Regions from separate parts of the Companilactobacillus halodurans genome, predicted to be linked through region 1. Evidence: a T-box and tRNA genes for the amino acid it is inferred to sense, from the RefSeq annotation. Region 1 holds a T-box; the other holds one or more tRNA genes.

Region 1 (8,909 bases):
TGGATGGAATCGGCAGTCGTTGCTGCCAAAAAGTCTGGCCTAGCTGTCAGCGTCAAGACCCGCCTAGGTTATAGCAAACTGGAAGAGTATAAGGATTGGATTCCCGAATTACTCAACCAAAATGTCGAATTACTGACGATTCATTTAAGAACCAAAATGGAAATGAGCAAGGTCCCCGCCCACTTTGAAGTCATTGACGATATTTTAAAGATGCGCGATGAAATTGCCCAAAATACTTTGATTCAAATCAATGGCGATGTTCCAGATTTTAAAGCTGGTGTAAAACTAGCCCAAGAACATCCTGGACTTGATGGAATTATGATTGGTCGTGGCGTCTTTTCAAATCCATTTGCCTTCGAAAAAAATCCTACCAAACATTCATTGGAAGAATTATTAGATTTATTGCGAATGCAATTAAACCTCTTTGATGAATTCTCACAACATTACGATTTGCCACGTTTCCCATCACTGCGTCGCTTCTTTAAAATTTATGCCCGTGATGAATTAGGTGCCAAAAATTTGCGTGATAAAATGATGACTGCTGATACCACTGATGGCGTTCGTAAGATTTTAAATGATTTCCAAAAAAATAATTGATTATTTTAAACTCATTGACGATTCTCAATGGGTTTTTAGTTTGGCTTAAATTAGTTTTTTTACTACCAAAAGCATTGTCATGAGTGTTTTAATTGACAATACAAAACGTCTAGGTTAGTCTAAATCCGAGAAATTTTTTAGTGCTATTTAAGATTTTTGATTTGAAATCATTAATGAAAGGAAGTTAATCAAAATGAGTAAAGTCAGCACAGAAAAAGTAGAAAGAATTGGACGAATTGCTAGTATTATGTCAGTTCTTATGTATGTTTCGTACGTTCCACAAATTCTCTCGAATCTATCGGGGAGCAAAGGCAATCCTATTCAGCCATTAGTGGCTTTTATCAACTGTACTATCTGGACTGCTTATGGATTTTTACAAAAGAAGAAAGATTGGCCTATTATTTGGGCCAATGTACCTGGAATTTTTCTAGGTGCCGCAACATTTATTACCGCAATTTTTACTTTTAACTAAATCAATATATTTTAATCTAATCTTATGGTAAAAAAATTTACCATAAGATTTTTTATTTTCTCCTTCGCCTTTTTTGGGGTTTCCTCAATTTGTCGATTGTTCCTAGTAATAACATTTCAAACACTTTGTAAAATATTCCCAAAATAATTAATGCTCCAAAAGTTCGTCCACTAGCGGCTGTGAATATCCATCCCCACATTTGATCCATTACATTTCCAGATAATTCTTTCATCATATTACTATCCATCAGATTATTAGTAGTCATTAATATTTTTAGCATCAATTTACCACGCCTTATTTGTTTTCTAAACTAAAAGTACGAAAAAAGCTTTAGAACCCGATTGGATTCTAAAGCTTTTTTGATACATTATTAAAATTCAGCATTACCTGGTGTTCTTGGATAAGCAATGACATCTCTGATATTTTCCATACCAGTGATATACATAACTAGTCTTTCAAAACCAATACCAAAGCCTGAGTGAACTGTACCACCGTACTTACGTAATTCTAAGTACCACTTGTAGTCGTCTTCGTTCATATCGAGTTCGGCCATTCTCTTTTCCAATTTATCAAGACGTTCTTCACGTTGTGATCCACCGATCAATTCACCGATTTCAGGAACTAACAAGTCAGCTGCAGCAACGGTCTTGCCGTCGTCATTAGCACGCATGTAAAAGGCCTTGAAGTCTTTTGGATAATCAGTAATGAAGACAGGCTTCTTGTAAACTTGTTCTGACAAGTAACGTTCGTGTTCTGAATCTAAATCTAAGCCCCAGTAAGGTTTAACTTCAAACTCAACGTCAGTTGCTTTTTCCAAGATATCGATAGCATCTGTATAAGTTACGTGAGCAAATTGTTCGCCAGCTGTAGCTTTTAGACGGTCAATCAAAGTATTATCAACATTTTCATTCAAGAAGTCTAGTTCTTCTTTAGCGTGATCCATGACATAGTTGATAACGTATTTCAACAACTCTTCTGAACAGTCCATCTCATCTTTCAAGTCAGCGAAAGCAAGTTCTGGTTCAATCATCCAGAATTCGGAAGCGTGACGTCCGGTATGAGAGTTTTCAGCTCTAAAAGTTGGTCCAAAGGTATAAACATTGCGGAAAGCTAATGCAAATGGTTCTACTTCTAGTTGACCACTAACAGTTAAGTTAGTTTCTTTTCTGAAGAAGTCTTTTTCGTAATCAACTTTGCCATCGTCTGTCTTAGGAACATTGTTCATATCTAGTGTTGTAACTTGGAACATTTCTCCAGCACCTTCAGCATCGGAACTTGTGATGATTGGTGCGTGAATGTAAACAAAGTCATTGTGTTGTAGATATTCGTGAATAGCAAAGGCTGCTAGTGAACGAATTCTGAAAACTGAATAGAAAGTATTGGTTCTAGGACGCAAATGAGCAACTGTTCTCATGAATTCATATGAGTGAGCTTTCTTTTGCAATGGATAATCAGAATCAGATGAACCTTCTTCAATCACTTGTGTAGCGTGAATTTCAAATGGTTGTTGTGCTTTAGGAGTAAGTGCCAATTCACCGACAACTTTGATAGTTGTACTGATTGGATATTTAACTACTTCAGCGTAGTTTTCCATATCGCTAGTAATAACGACTTGAACATTCTTAAAGAATGAACCGTCATTTAATTCAATAAAGCCAACTCTTTTTGAACCTCTGATTGTACGAATCCAACCAGAAACAGTGATTTTGTCACCATCAGCAAATTCTTTTTTGTATAAATCTTTAACTAAAACGTTTTGCATCGATTTCTCCTCTTTAAAATTGGAATACTATGGACTAAAAAAGATCCTCCATCCCTAATAAAAGGGACGAAAGATCTTTTCCGCGGTACCACCCAAGTTTTTTTATAAAAACACCTCAAAATATGCTTAGCATATCTTCCAATTGTAACGCATTGGGTAACGTCTTGACCTACTACGACTTCAGCCAGAATTTTACAAAGATGTTTTTCCTATATACCGACACGTTAAGGTCTCACTAGTCTTAACTCCCTGTGGATAAAGTAGATAGTACTCCTTCTTTTAATATCTTACATATTAATTTTCTTAAATGTAGCATATTTTCATACAGCTTGTAAAGTACAATATAGGAGGATTCTAAATTAAGATTGAGGGATTTAAATGAAAAAATTTACTAAATGGTTATTAGGGATAATTATCTTACTAGTAGTCATCGTTTTTACTACTGTTATCGTTGTCAAAAATAAGGAATATTCTCCTAGCTCTTCAGCTATTTCTGTTGCAAAAACTTCTCAAACCGTTAATGGAACAATTAAATTCCCTGGGCAAAAAGATAAGCCAAGGGTTATTTTCTATCCTGGAGCATTGGTTTCTCCAAAGAGTTACAGTATTTGGGCCTCGAGAGTCGCTCAGGCAGGATTTTCAGTCTACATCGTCCAATTCCCTTTGGATTTAGCAGTCTTGAATGTGAACGCTGCTAATAAGGTTCACAACCAACAGCCTTATGTAATTGGTGGACACTCTTTAGGCGGAACTATGGCCAGCCGCTATGCCAAAAATCATCAAAAAAACTTACGGGCGGTCTTCTTTTTAGCAAGTTATCCTGAAAAGAAAGGCGACTTACATGAAATTAATGTCCCTGTATTATCACTAACCGCTACAAACGACGGCGTCTTAAATCAATCACACTATAAACAAGCTAAAAAATTACTACCAAACAAAACTATTTATCAAGTAATTCAAGGTGGCAATCACGCCGGCTTTGGTAGCTATGGCAGACAAAAAGGAGATAATAAAGCCACTATTACTAATAGAAAACAGCAAATATTAATAAGTAACCTGTTGATTAAATGGTTAAAACAATCCGTTCGTGAATAAATTAAAGCGTTTTCATAGTTTTCCACAAAAGCGCATACATTTTTGTTATACTGTAACTAATCGTTACAATTTCTGGGGGAATTATGACTATCTTATTTAAGAAAAAATTGTTTTTAACTGAGGATGCTAATGAATTTATTGAAGGATATCTTGATTACATCAGGGATGTTAATCCAGAAGATATTTATGAAGGATTGACTGACAAGCAAATTCTTAAAAATAAGTTCATTTTTAAAATTTATCAATTAGAAAATCTCGATTCACTGAATGTTAAATGGGTGATTTCTAATAATAAAGTCAGCGTAAAAGCTAACTTTTGGAATTCAAAGAGCGTTACTCTCGGTTCTATCAATTTGAGTCAAGGATTCAGAAATGTTTCAGAACAAGATTCGTATCCGACCCTCAAAATTTCTGGTGGAGAATATAAGAAAGTTGTAACGAATGAATTTGGTGAGGATACGATTAAAACTTATTTTGAACCTTATCAACTGACACTTGAATTGCATAAAGCCGATTCGACTGTTTATAAATCGCAAAAAATCGATACACTTTATCATTCTGCCTTCAAAACCGAATCAAGCCTTGTTAAAACAGCTAAACTGCTAATGAGTTTCTTTGCAGTTTTTGGATTGGTACTTGGGCTCGGATTCATGTTTGCCGGTTTCTTCTTAACCGGCTTAATGGTGATAATTGCTTTCTTTGGGGTCAACTCGTACACGCTGTTGATTTCAGGATCGCGTCTAACGCCACAACATCAAACAATTAATTAATTTATAAAGACGAAAAAAGTCGTTGAGTGAATAATTCATTCAACGACTTTTTTAATTGTTTTATTTAAAATTTGCACGAAAATCAGCAATACCCTTCTTCAAACGATTCAAGCCATCCACAATCATTTCTGTCGGACTGGCAATATTCATTCGGATAAAGTTTTGACCATCGCCACCATATACATCTCCAGGAGTAATAATCAAGCCGGTATCTTTTCGAATAAATTCTGTTAAGATTTTAGAATCTTTCGTAATTTCAGATGTATCGAACCAAAGTAAATAAGTTGCTTCACTTGGCACCCAATAAATTCCAGGGATTTCATCAATAGTAGCTAAAATCAATTTGCGATTGCTCAACAATTTATCCTTTAAAGCGTTTAACCAAGGTCCACCCTTTGTATAGGCCGCAATAGTTCCTGGAATAGCTACAAAATTGGGTTCGGCTAATTCCTCGCTGTTGAGTCCTCGGCTAACTTGAGCTCGTAAGTTTTCATCCGGAACGATTATCGTTGCCGCATGCAGTGCCGCGACGTTAAAAGTTTTACTTGGCGAAACTGCCACCACAACGTTACGCAAGTATTGTTGGTCTAAGCCAAAAATTGGGTGATACCCTTCACTTCCAAGCGTGATATCTCCATGAATTTCATCGCTGAAAAGTTTGACATCATATCGTTGACAAAGTCTAGCAATTTTAGTTAATTCATCAATCGACCAAATTTTTCCAATTGGATTATGTGGATTGCAAAGAATCATCATATTGGTTAATGGATCACGCAACTTTTTTTCCAAATCAGAAAAATCAATTGCATATTGTCGTAATTTTTTATCGTAGACCAAATCATTTGAGACTACGTGACGACCGCTATTGACAATTGAATTATAAAAAATGTTATAGACAGGTGCTTGGACTAAAACATTGTCGCCAAGAGATGTTAAGCGTCTGACTGCTGAAGAAATAGCTGGAACTACTCCAGTTGCAAAAATCATCCACTCTTCTTTAAGGCGCACTTGATGTTCTTTTTGGTACCAATCAGCAACTGCTTGAAAATATTCTGGAGGAATTTCTTCATAACCGAATAATCCCATCGCTATCTTGTCTTGTAAGGCCTGAACAATTTCTGGAGCCGTTTTGAAATCCATATCAGCAATCGTCATTGGCAACTCGCCTTTTTTAACATCCCACTTAGCCGAATTGCCATCTCGTTTTTTGTTGAGCGTTTCAAAATCGTAATCCATTAATTATGCATCCCTTCAGTAATGTTGCTGGTGATTTCAATTTCAGTTTGATCAGAGTCAATTTCAGGATCATCAAAAATAACATCATCGACTGATTTAACCTTGATCGTACCGCTGATTGGATTCTTAATGCTCATTACATTAGTTGTAATCTCAGCATCAATATTTGAGCAATATTCAAAAGCCAAATCTGTTCTCAAAACCTTACAGTTGACCATCTTCAAATTGTCGATATAACAAAGCCCTTGGTCACTTGCAATCGTACAATTGATTAAAGTCAGATTCTTCGTGTTCCAAGCCAAATATTCGCCACTGATTTTAGAATCATAAATTGTAACATTCTCGCAGTTCCAAAAAGCATCTTTAGAAATAAAAGTTGAGTTGTGGACTTCAACATTCTTGGCCCCATCGAAAACGTAGTTACCAACAACATTGAGGTTGTCAGCGTAGATATTTTGGCTATCTTTACCAAAATAATTCCCGTTGACTTGGACATCTTCCATTCTAATATCATCGCAAGTCCAAAGCGTTTCTTCAGCATCCGCAAAGTGAACGTTTCTTAAATTAATTTTGCTAGCACGACGGAACAATTTTGGTGCCTGCAATGCTGAATCAGTGATTTCAATATTTTCGGTATACCAAATTCCTGAACGAGACATCGTTTCAAAAATACTGTTGGCAACTTGAATATTCTTAGCATACCAAAGTGGATATTTCCATTTAAAAGTTACGTTATCAAGATTTAAATCACGACTTTCTTTAAGAGGTGATTCGCCTTGACCAAAAGTTGTATCAATTAAATCGGCGTCATGCATTTTAAATAATGGTCTTTCGCCATCATAATAACCTTCATTGATTTGTTTGTTCATATCTATAATTACTTCCATTTATTATTATTTTTCATTTGCCATTTGTAATTCATATAATTCAGCGTAATGACCACCTTGAGCCAATAATTGCTCATGCGTGCCTCGTTCAATAATCTTGCCTTGACTCAAAACTAGGATTTGGTCGGCATCTTGAACGGTCGACAAACGATGGGCAATGGCAATCGTAGTTCTGTCATCACGCATCTTTTTAAGGCCACGCGTAATACTTTGTTCTGTTTGTGGATCAATATTAGCTGTGGCTTCATCTAAAATCAGTACTTTAGGATTTCTGACAATCGTTCTGGCAAAAGAAATCAATTGTCGTTGACCAGTTGAAAAGCTGGCTCCTCTTTCTGAGACTTTAGCATGATATTTTCCTGGTAATTTTTGAATAAAACCATCGGCATCAACGAACTTTCCAGCTTGTTCTATTTGTTCTTCACTGATAGTTTCATCAAACATCCGGATATTTTTAGCTACATCTCCATAGAAGAGATATGGTTCTTGGATAACTAAACCTAATTTTTTGCGCAATTCCTTCGTCGAGTAATCACGAATATCATGATCATCGATTAAAATTTGTCCTTGACCGAACTCATAGAAGCGCAATAAAAGATTGATAATCGAACTTTTGCCACTCCCGGTGTGTCCGACAAAGGCTACCGTTTGACCAGGTTCTACGACAAAAGAAACGTCTTTTAAGACAATTTTTTCCGGTACGTAACTAAAAGTAACGTGTCGAAACTCAATTTTTCCTTCGGTAATCTCTTTTGTACTCGTTTCATTTTGTTGAGGCGCGTAAGTTTTATTATCAAACAATTTCATGATTCTAAACCCTGCTATCAGACCATCTTGGAAAAATGACATATAGTTCATGACATCAGATAAGGGATTGAAAAAGTTTTGTTGGTAGGATAGGAAAGCATAAATCACACCTGCAGCGACAAATGTGTGCATGCTATTGAAACCAAAGCCACTTAACGAGATAACTTCTGCTAAGACGAACATCAAACTGATCGTTGGGTAAAGCAAAAAGGCGTTGACGTTAATCATCTTATTACGCATCTGGAAATAAGCGTTGTTGCGGCCCTCAAATTCCGAGGTCATTCGTCTTTGCTGTCCAAATTGTTGAATAATGCCAATTCCCATCAGCGACTCATTCAATTTCGTATTGATTTGACTCAAATACTCACGTAAATGCTGATAAATCTTTGAACTCAAACGTTGATAAAGCCAAACTAACAAATACAAAATCAAAACAAATAAAGCTGTCAATAAAGCTAATGTCAAGTTTACTGAAACCATGGCAACAAAAGCTGAAACCATTGAAAAGAAGGCAACTAAAATCCGCAAGAACAATGTCCAAAAGTTATACAGCGTCTTAGTATCATTAGTGACCCGTGAAACGATTGAACCAGCTGGCGTGACGTCAAAATAATTCAATCCTAACGAGTGCAATTTTTGAAATAATTCACTTCTGATTTTTTCAAGTGTTCGCTCTGCCCCCATCGAAAAGGCAAATTCTTGAATAAACTGGACAACCGCTTTGATAATCGTTCCCAAAGCATATAACGCCGCAAAACCAAGAATAATCTTCATGCCGGTACTTTGATGGGTCAAATAATTATCCATGTAAAATTGCAACATTCTTGGCAATAAAACATTGATAATACTTAAGATGATTGCAAAAGCAATTGCGATTCCAAATTGGCGTTTAAAAAAGCCGGCAAATTTGAAGAGTCTTTTTAAAACCTGACGACGTTGTTTCCAAGTTAGTGCTTTTACTTCATCATTAGCTTTTTCTTGCTCATTTTTCATGACTCAGCCTCCCTTCTAATTCAGCATTTTTTGCTTGTAAATTGAAGGTGTCAGCGTACCAACCAGACTGATGCAAAAGCTCTTGATGAGTACCTTGTTCAACAATCGTGCCCTTAGAGACAACAATAATTTGGTCAGCATTTTCAACTGAACTCAAACGACTAGCTGCAATGATAGTCGTCCCTTGTTGACGATTTTTCGCGATTCTTTGTTCAATATGTCGTTCCGTTTTAGAATCAACCGCTGATAAAGAATCATCTAAAATCAACAATTTAGGATTGCTCAAAACA
Region 2 (7,630 bases), on a different contig from region 1:
TTGACTGTTAGAAGTCCACTGTCAAGTTTGACGTAGCTATTACCCTCAACTGCATTGACCTTTTTAGCAGCCTTGTCGAGCCAATCGTCGTCGTTCATCTCAACACCTTTGACCGTAGTATCGGTACCAGTCTTGGCACTGAGATCTTCATCTTCATAATCGTTTGTCGTACCAATCATATTGATGACACGAGCAAATTTGATGAAATTCTGCAAGGTCGTCTGTAAGAAATCAATCGTTCTTTGGTCTTTTAAATCATTATTTTCATCGAAGGCTTCTTTGACATTACCCAACAAGAATTCATTTCCGGGCAAAACAACTGCATTAACACCAGGAGCTTCAAGAATCTGACGCAAATGCAACTGTGCGCGGGCTGACCCTTGTGAGTGATAGGATGCTCCAACAATCATAACTGGCTTTCCATCCAGAGGATGAATCTTATATGAGAGCCATTCGATGACGTTCTTTAAAGCAGCAGGGACACTGTGATTGTGTTCTGGAGTAGCAATGATAACTCCGTCAGCAGCACTGATTTTCTTATTCAAATCTTGAATAGCAGGACTATTAGTTTGGTCGTCATCTTGGCAAAACATTGGTACGTCATTGATATCTAAGACATCGATATCAACTAAACCTTCAAAATGTTTTGCAATAAACTTCAATAAAGTCCGATTGTATGATTGTTCAGCGATTGAACCGGCAATACCTACTAATTTCATATCTTTTCCTCCTAATCTTTATCCCATGAGAAATCTTTTGCCTTTTGCTTGTTGATATCACTGGCGTTATTTAATTGCTTAGAGATATTAACGAATTGCAAAAAGTCTTTAAAGAGTCCATCAAGTTGTTTTGAAACCTTTTTATCTGCTAAATTGCCCTTTTCATCGAAAGCCTGCAATGAATGTGCTAACAAAAATTCCGAACTTGGCATGATGCGAGCTTTTAGTTCAGGTGAATCTAAAATTTGGCGCAGTTGCGATTGAGCTCGTGATGAACCCAGTGATCCATAAGAAGCTCCAGTAATCATCACTGGCTTATCCACGAATGGATGAATGCCATATGACAACCAAGCTAGAGCGCTGGATAAAGCTGCGGGGATTGAATGGTCATATTCAGGTGTAGCAATAATAACGCCATCTGAATCCACAATTTTTTTGGCAATATCTTTAGCCCGTTGCGGAACGAATTGATCAGGCGTCTTCTTATAGAGTGGCAACCCTTTGATTTCGACTAACTCAATTTCAGCACTGGTCTGAAAATGTTGCTTCATATACTGCAATAATTCACGATTAGTCGACTTCTTTGAATTTGATCCAACAATTGCTATAAATTTATTCATATCAAAAATCATCCCATTTATATTAATTTCCCAAGCTCATTGTAAAATGTTTCACTAATTAAATCAATATACTTTTTTATATTAGTAATATATAAAATACTTATATTAGTTTGAAATTATTCAAGCCACTAGTTACAACAGTTTCCAAGTCTTTAGTTATGAAAACAGCCTCAATCCCTCGTTGAGCTTCAATCATCGCTTTGCCTTTTTCAATACCTTGATAAAATCCTAAGGTCGACCAAATTTCGCCATCGATAGATTTATCGCTGACAATCGTGACGCTGGCTAAATTATTTTGAATCGGATAACCAGTTCTTGAGTCGAACATGTGATGATATTCATGACCGTCAACAACTAATTTACGCTCATAAATTCCTGAAGTACCAATCGATTTTTCAGGAGTACGTAAGACTCCTAATGAAACATCACGAGGTTTAAGAGGATTTTGAACGCCGATATTCCACAAACCATCTTCATGTAGACTTGGTCCTACTAATGAGACGTTGCCACCTAAATCAATAATTCCGGTTTTGACATTTCGTTTTAACCACAATTTTTTAATTTCATCAGCAATATAGCCTTTAGCGATACCACCTAAATCAATCTCCATACCCTTTTCTTGTAAGAAGACGGATTGTTTTGCATCGTCTAAAATAATTTTTTCTGGATCAATAATTTTCAAACGTGCTTGAATATCTTCATCGCTTGGTTTATTGGCACCCTTAAAGCCAATTTTCCACAGCTTGACCAAGGGACCGATAGCAACATTGAAGCCTAAGTGCTTTTGGCTGACTAAAACAGCTCTTTTAATCAAATTATAAGTATCGAGCGAAACTGAGACTGGTCTTTTACCTGCTTGGTGGTTAATCGACATGACCTCAGATTCCTTTCGATTGACAGTTAATTTATCTTCAAACTTTTGAATCAGCGCATAACCAGCATCTAAATCATCGATGCTACTGGGTTTTGCGACTGATAAATTTATCAGCGTTCCTAAAGCGTAATAGCTCTTATTTATTAATCCCATGGAAAATCCTCAATTCGTTTTCAAAATAGATAAACACTTGCAAGCTCTCTCATGATAGCTCTAATTGTCGTTCTCGACAAAGGGAACTTATTCACAATATCACAAATTAGCGGTATATTAATCCTAACATTGTGAGGAAATGGAGTGAATTAAATGTTTGAGGATTCAAAAATAAAATGGGATGCAAGTTATGACGTCATTGTCTTAGGTTTTGGTGGCGCAGGTGCATCTGCCGCTAGATTTGCTGCGGATAACGATAGTAAAGTTTTGATTACAGACTCTGCTCCAGAGGGTCATGAAGGTGGAAATACCCGTTATGCTGGTCAAGTTATTTCTTCAGGTTCTAACTTAGATGACTTGAGAAAATATTATCAAGACCTTGCATTTCCTTTATCATACGATAAAGATTTAATGGAGACTTATGTTAAGGGACTTTATAATATCCCTGATTACTTAGAAAAATATTTGGGCGTTAAGCCATTTATCATGAGAAAACACCCTGACTCACCGGTTTCAAAAGCCTTGCACTTTATGGCTCACGAATACCCCGAATTTCGTGGTCAAGCTACTCATGATTTAGTTGCTGTTCACGAAGGTGTCGCTGATTCAGCCCTTTGGAAGAACCTTCGTCAACAAGTTTTAGACCGTGCTGATAAAATTGACGTTTTGTATGAAACGCCAGCAGAACACTTGATTCAAAACCCTGAAACTAAGGCAATCGTCGGCGTTCAAATCAAGCGTAACGGTAAACTGCTCAACGTCCGTGCAAATAACGGCGTCGTATTGGCAACAGGTGGCTTTGAAAATAACCACAAGATGGTTGAAAACTATCTTGGTGAAACTAGTTTGAACCCAATCGGTTCGCTTTATAACAAAGGTATCGGCGTTAAGATGGCTAGCGAAGTTGGTGCTCAACTTTACAACATGAACAACTATGAATCATATGGCATCTTTCATGGCCTAACTCCAAAGCCTGCTGACGGCAAACGTTCGCAATTTCTTCCCTTCGATTGGCCAGCCTTCCATCAAGGCAGCTTGATTGTTGTTGGAGACGATGGAACTCGTTACTTCGATGAAAATGAAATCCATAGACATGGACACATCAAAGATCACGGCAATTGGAGAATCCCAAATGCTCAACGCCACCCTTACGTCGTCTTCGATCAAAAGAAATACGATGAATTGAAAAACGACAAGAATGCTCCTTATCCAGAATTTTTAAAGGCAGTCGTTAAAGCTGACGACTTAGCAAGTCTAAGTAAAGTAATGAATGTATCAGTTGATAAACTAAAAGAAACGATTAAAGACTTCAATCATTTTGCCGAGATAAAACACGATTATGCTTATAACCGTGATGCAAAAACTCTAACAGCCTTTGATAACGATGGTCCCTATTACGCTTTGGCAATGGTCCAAGGATTGTTGAATACCCAAGGTGGACCGGTTCACAACTCCAAGGCTGAGGTCGTCGACAATGATAACGCCGTTATACCACATCTCTATGCTGCTGGTGAATTGGGCAGTTTGATGGGACGTCAGTATAACGGTGGCAGCAACCTAGCTGAGAATTTAATCTTCGGTAAAATTGCCGGTGAAAATGCTGCCGAAAAGAAACCTGAAATTAAAGTTGAAACAGTCCAAACTGATGCCAATTCTTCAGCTAGCGTTCACGAATCTGGTTTAGGCTCTGATGTTGGTGAAGAACATTTTGAAACTAAAGCTAACCAATATATCGGCAAGTCAACTGCTGGCATGGGCAATGAAATCGTTGTTCGGGTCACTGCCAAAAATAAATCCGATATCGAAAATATCGAAATTTTGAAACAAAGCGAATCTGACGATTACGGACTGAAAGCTGTTAAAGAACTTCCTCAAGAAATCGTTGAGAAGAACTCAACTGATGTTGATACAGTTTCTGGTGCTTCCGCTTCAAGTAAGGCAATTAAAGAAGCTGTTCAAAATGCTTTAAACCAAATAAAATAATTTAATTAAAGTAATAAACACGATAATCAAAAGATTGGTTATCGTGTTTTTTTGCAAAAAAAAAGTAAACGTTGATTACTCAACGTTTACTTGGAAGGATATTTCACTTCATTATCTATGCCGTCTGCAGGATTTGAACCTGTGACCGCCGGTTTACGATACCGATGCTCTACCAACTGAGCTAAGACGGCAAAAATAAAGAAAAACCTATAAAAAAATTACATCTAATTCTTTGAACTAGATGTAATTTATTGGACACCTAGGTTTTCCTAAGTATTATAACTCCGGATGTCAGACTCGAACTGACGACACCCTGATTAACAGTCAGATGCTCTACCAACTGAGCTAATCCGGAATAATTCAATAGCTCTTTAACAGAACTATTAAATTTTATCAATTTATCGGCTTTAGGTCAATAACTATTTGGCATTTTCTTTAGTAATTTTTGTTACGCCACCCATATATGGTACTAAAACATCGGGAATTGTTACTGATCCGTCTTCATTTTGATTGTTTTCAAGAATTGCAGCAACTGTACGACCAGCAGCTAGTCCTGAACCATTCAATGTGTGAGCCAATCTAGTCTTGCCATTAGCATCACGATAACGAATGTGAGCACGACGAGCTTGGAAATCAAGACAGTTTGAACAACTTGAAACTTCACGATACTTGTCTTGAGCAGGCATCCAAACTTCAAGGTCATAAGTCTTAGCAGAACTGAAACTTGCATCCCCACTTGAAAGAACGATAACGTGATATGGAAGTCCTAATTGTTGCAAAATGTTTTCAGCATTAGCTGTCAACTTCTCCAATTCGTCGTATGATTCTTCAGGCTTTGCCACCTTAACCATTTCGACCTTGTTGAATTGGTGCATTCTAATCAAACCACGAGTATCACGACCAGCAGAACCAGCTTCAGAACGGAAGCAAGGTGTTAGAGCTGTGACATACTTAGGCAAGTCTTTTTCATCCAAAATCTTATCAGCAAAGTAGTTCGTCAATGGAACTTCAGCAGTTGGAATCAAAGTCAATGGGTTTTCGTCGACCATTACGGTATAAACGTCTTCAGTAAACTTAGGAAATTGACTAGTACCAAACATAGCATCGTTGTTAACTAAGTATGGAGGAATTACTTCGGTATAGCCTTCCTTTTGGTGTTGATCCAACATGAAATTATAAACTGCACGTTCCAATCTGGCACCCATACCAATGTAGTAAACGAAACGACTACCAGAAACCTTTGTAGCTTGTTCAAAGTCTAAGATTCCTAGTTCTTCACCGATATCCCAGTGGTGGCGAGGTTTGAAGCCTTCCTTAGGAATAGCGCCAACCTTTCTGATTTCCACATTAGTGCTTTCGTCAGGTCCAACAGGAACAGAATCGTCGGGAATATTAGGAAGACGAACCAAAATATAATTCATCTTTTCTTGAGCTTCTTCAAGTTCACTATCGATTGACTTAATATCGCTACCAACTTGTTTCATAGCAGCAATTTCATCGTCAGCACTTTCCTTGTTGCGTTTCTTTGTTGCAATATCTTGAGAAACCTTATTTCTCTTTTCTTTCAATGTTTCAGTCTTAACTAACAAGTCACGACGCTTTTCATCGTATGAAAGCAATTCATCGATTTCTTCAGCCTTAACGCCACGTGAAGCTAATTTATCCTTAATCCAATCTGGATCTTTTCTAATCAACTTAATGTCTAACATGACCAACCTCCTATATTTTAACTGTGCCACATAAGTAAACAGTTTTGATAAAAACTAACGCATAAAAAATAGCCGATTCATCCCAATAAAGGGACGAATCGACTATTCGCGGTACCACCCAGTTTCAGCGTATGCAAATACACTGCACTTTCAGATTTTATCGGATCAAACCGAACGGAATTACCCGTTACCATAGAATGCTGGAATAAAAACCTTAACGATTCACACCGACCATCGTCTCTCTGAAGGGTTTGTGAGTAGGCACTCTTTTAGCGTTATATTCATCTTTAATAATAGTTTAAAGCATCACAAATTTCAACTAGTAATGATTATCCTTCTTTTCTTGCTCAACATCGATATCTTCAAGTTTCAAGAACTTAGTCTTATGCTTAATCTTGTAGTAAGCCCAGCAAATAAAGAGAATAATCAAACCACTGTAACTAATCAATAAACGTCCAAAGTTGAAATTAACCATTGAACGAACATCTTGACCCAAAATAATAATGATACCTAAGATAATGGCTAAAATTGGACCAAATGGGAACCACTTAGCCTTGTATCTCAAATCATCGAGACTGTATCCCTTATATAGGTAAGCCTTTCTGAAGCGGTAATGGGAAAAAGCGATTCCCAGCCAAGCGATAAATCCAGTCAACCCACTAGCAGCAACTAGTAATTCATAAAATGAGTCGCCATATAAACTTGTAAATAGCGCGATGGCTCCAATTAGCGCTGTCAAAAGAAGTGAGAAGACGGGAACCCCACGACCATTAGTTCTTTGAAAAGCCTTAGGTGCCATGCCATTTTTACTCATTGACCAAAGCATCCGACTAGCAGCATAAAGACCTGAGTTAGCAGCTGAAATAACCGAAGTTAAAATTACAGCATTCATGACTCCAGCGGCTAAAGGAATCCCGACTTTCTTAAAGACAATCGTAAATGGACTGATAGCAATATCGCCAGCACCTGAACCCAACAAGTTAGGACTTGTATAAGGAATCAAGGCACCAATAACAGCGATTGATAAAATATAAAATAGAAGGATTCTCCAAAAGACTTGTTTGATAGCCTTAGGAATACTCTTTTCTGGCGTTGCTGATTCACCAGCTGTGATACCGATCAATTCAGTTCCCTGAAATGAGAACCCAGCAACGACGAAGACGCTTAGGATTGCCGGTATTCCTCCGACAAAAGGTGCCTTCTTATATGAATAATTTGTCAATCCGACAAAGTTTTGATTACCTAAAATACCAAGAATGCTTAAAATACCAACAATCAAGAAGATAATAACGGCGGTAACCTTGATTGATGACAACCAATATTCTGTTTCTCCAAATGAACTTACCGAAATAAAATTAATTACCAAGAGGATTATCATGAACGTCAAACTGATTTTCCACGAAGTCCAGCTTGGGAACCAATACTTAACTACTAAAGAAATTGTAGATAGGTCGACTGCCAGTGTGATAGCCCAGTTGAACCAGTAATTCCAACCTAGCGCAAACCCAAAAGCAGGGTCGATAAATTTTGTTGCATATGTAGCGAACGATCCAGAGACTGGCATATATGTTG

What was found. The T-box of region 1 lies ahead of asnS (asparagine--tRNA ligase). A T-box ahead of a tRNA ligase gene usually reads a tRNA of that ligase, here a tRNA-Asn.
Region 2: it has a tRNA-Asn gene. The T-box ahead of asnS (asparagine--tRNA ligase) is inferred to sense a tRNA for this amino acid. The anticodon was not compared.

The regions. Positions count from the first base shown of each region.
Region 1 covers NZ_VDFO01000010.1:29,214-38,122, reverse strand. Annotated here, with positions in the region: gene FHL05_RS03730 (tRNA-dihydrouridine synthase) at 1-597, shown strand, start outside; gene FHL05_RS03725 (SemiSWEET family transporter) at 791-1,069, shown strand; gene FHL05_RS03720 (hypothetical protein) at 1,122-1,349, opposite strand; gene asnS (asparagine--tRNA ligase) at 1,440-2,831, opposite strand; T-box leader at 2,891-3,120, opposite strand; gene FHL05_RS03710 (alpha/beta family hydrolase) at 3,210-3,926, shown strand; gene FHL05_RS03705 (hypothetical protein) at 4,010-4,696, shown strand; gene FHL05_RS03700 (MalY/PatB family protein) at 4,757-5,932, opposite strand; gene FHL05_RS03695 (DUF3737 family protein) at 5,932-6,801, opposite strand; gene FHL05_RS03690 (ABC transporter ATP-binding protein) at 6,826-8,619, opposite strand; gene FHL05_RS03685 (ABC transporter ATP-binding protein) at 8,609-8,909, opposite strand, start outside.
Region 2 covers NZ_VDFO01000004.1:653-8,282, forward strand. Annotated here, with positions in the region: gene FHL05_RS01440 (NAD(P)H-dependent oxidoreductase) at 1-719, opposite strand, end outside; gene FHL05_RS01445 (NADPH-dependent FMN reductase) at 731-1,339, opposite strand; gene FHL05_RS01450 (FAD:protein FMN transferase) at 1,440-2,366, opposite strand; gene FHL05_RS01455 (FAD-binding protein) at 2,520-4,349, shown strand; tRNA gene FHL05_RS01460 (tRNA-Thr) at 4,468-4,540, opposite strand; tRNA gene FHL05_RS01465 (tRNA-Asn) at 4,632-4,704, opposite strand; gene serS (serine--tRNA ligase) at 4,769-6,058, opposite strand; gene FHL05_RS01475 (amino acid permease) at 6,378-7,630, opposite strand, start outside.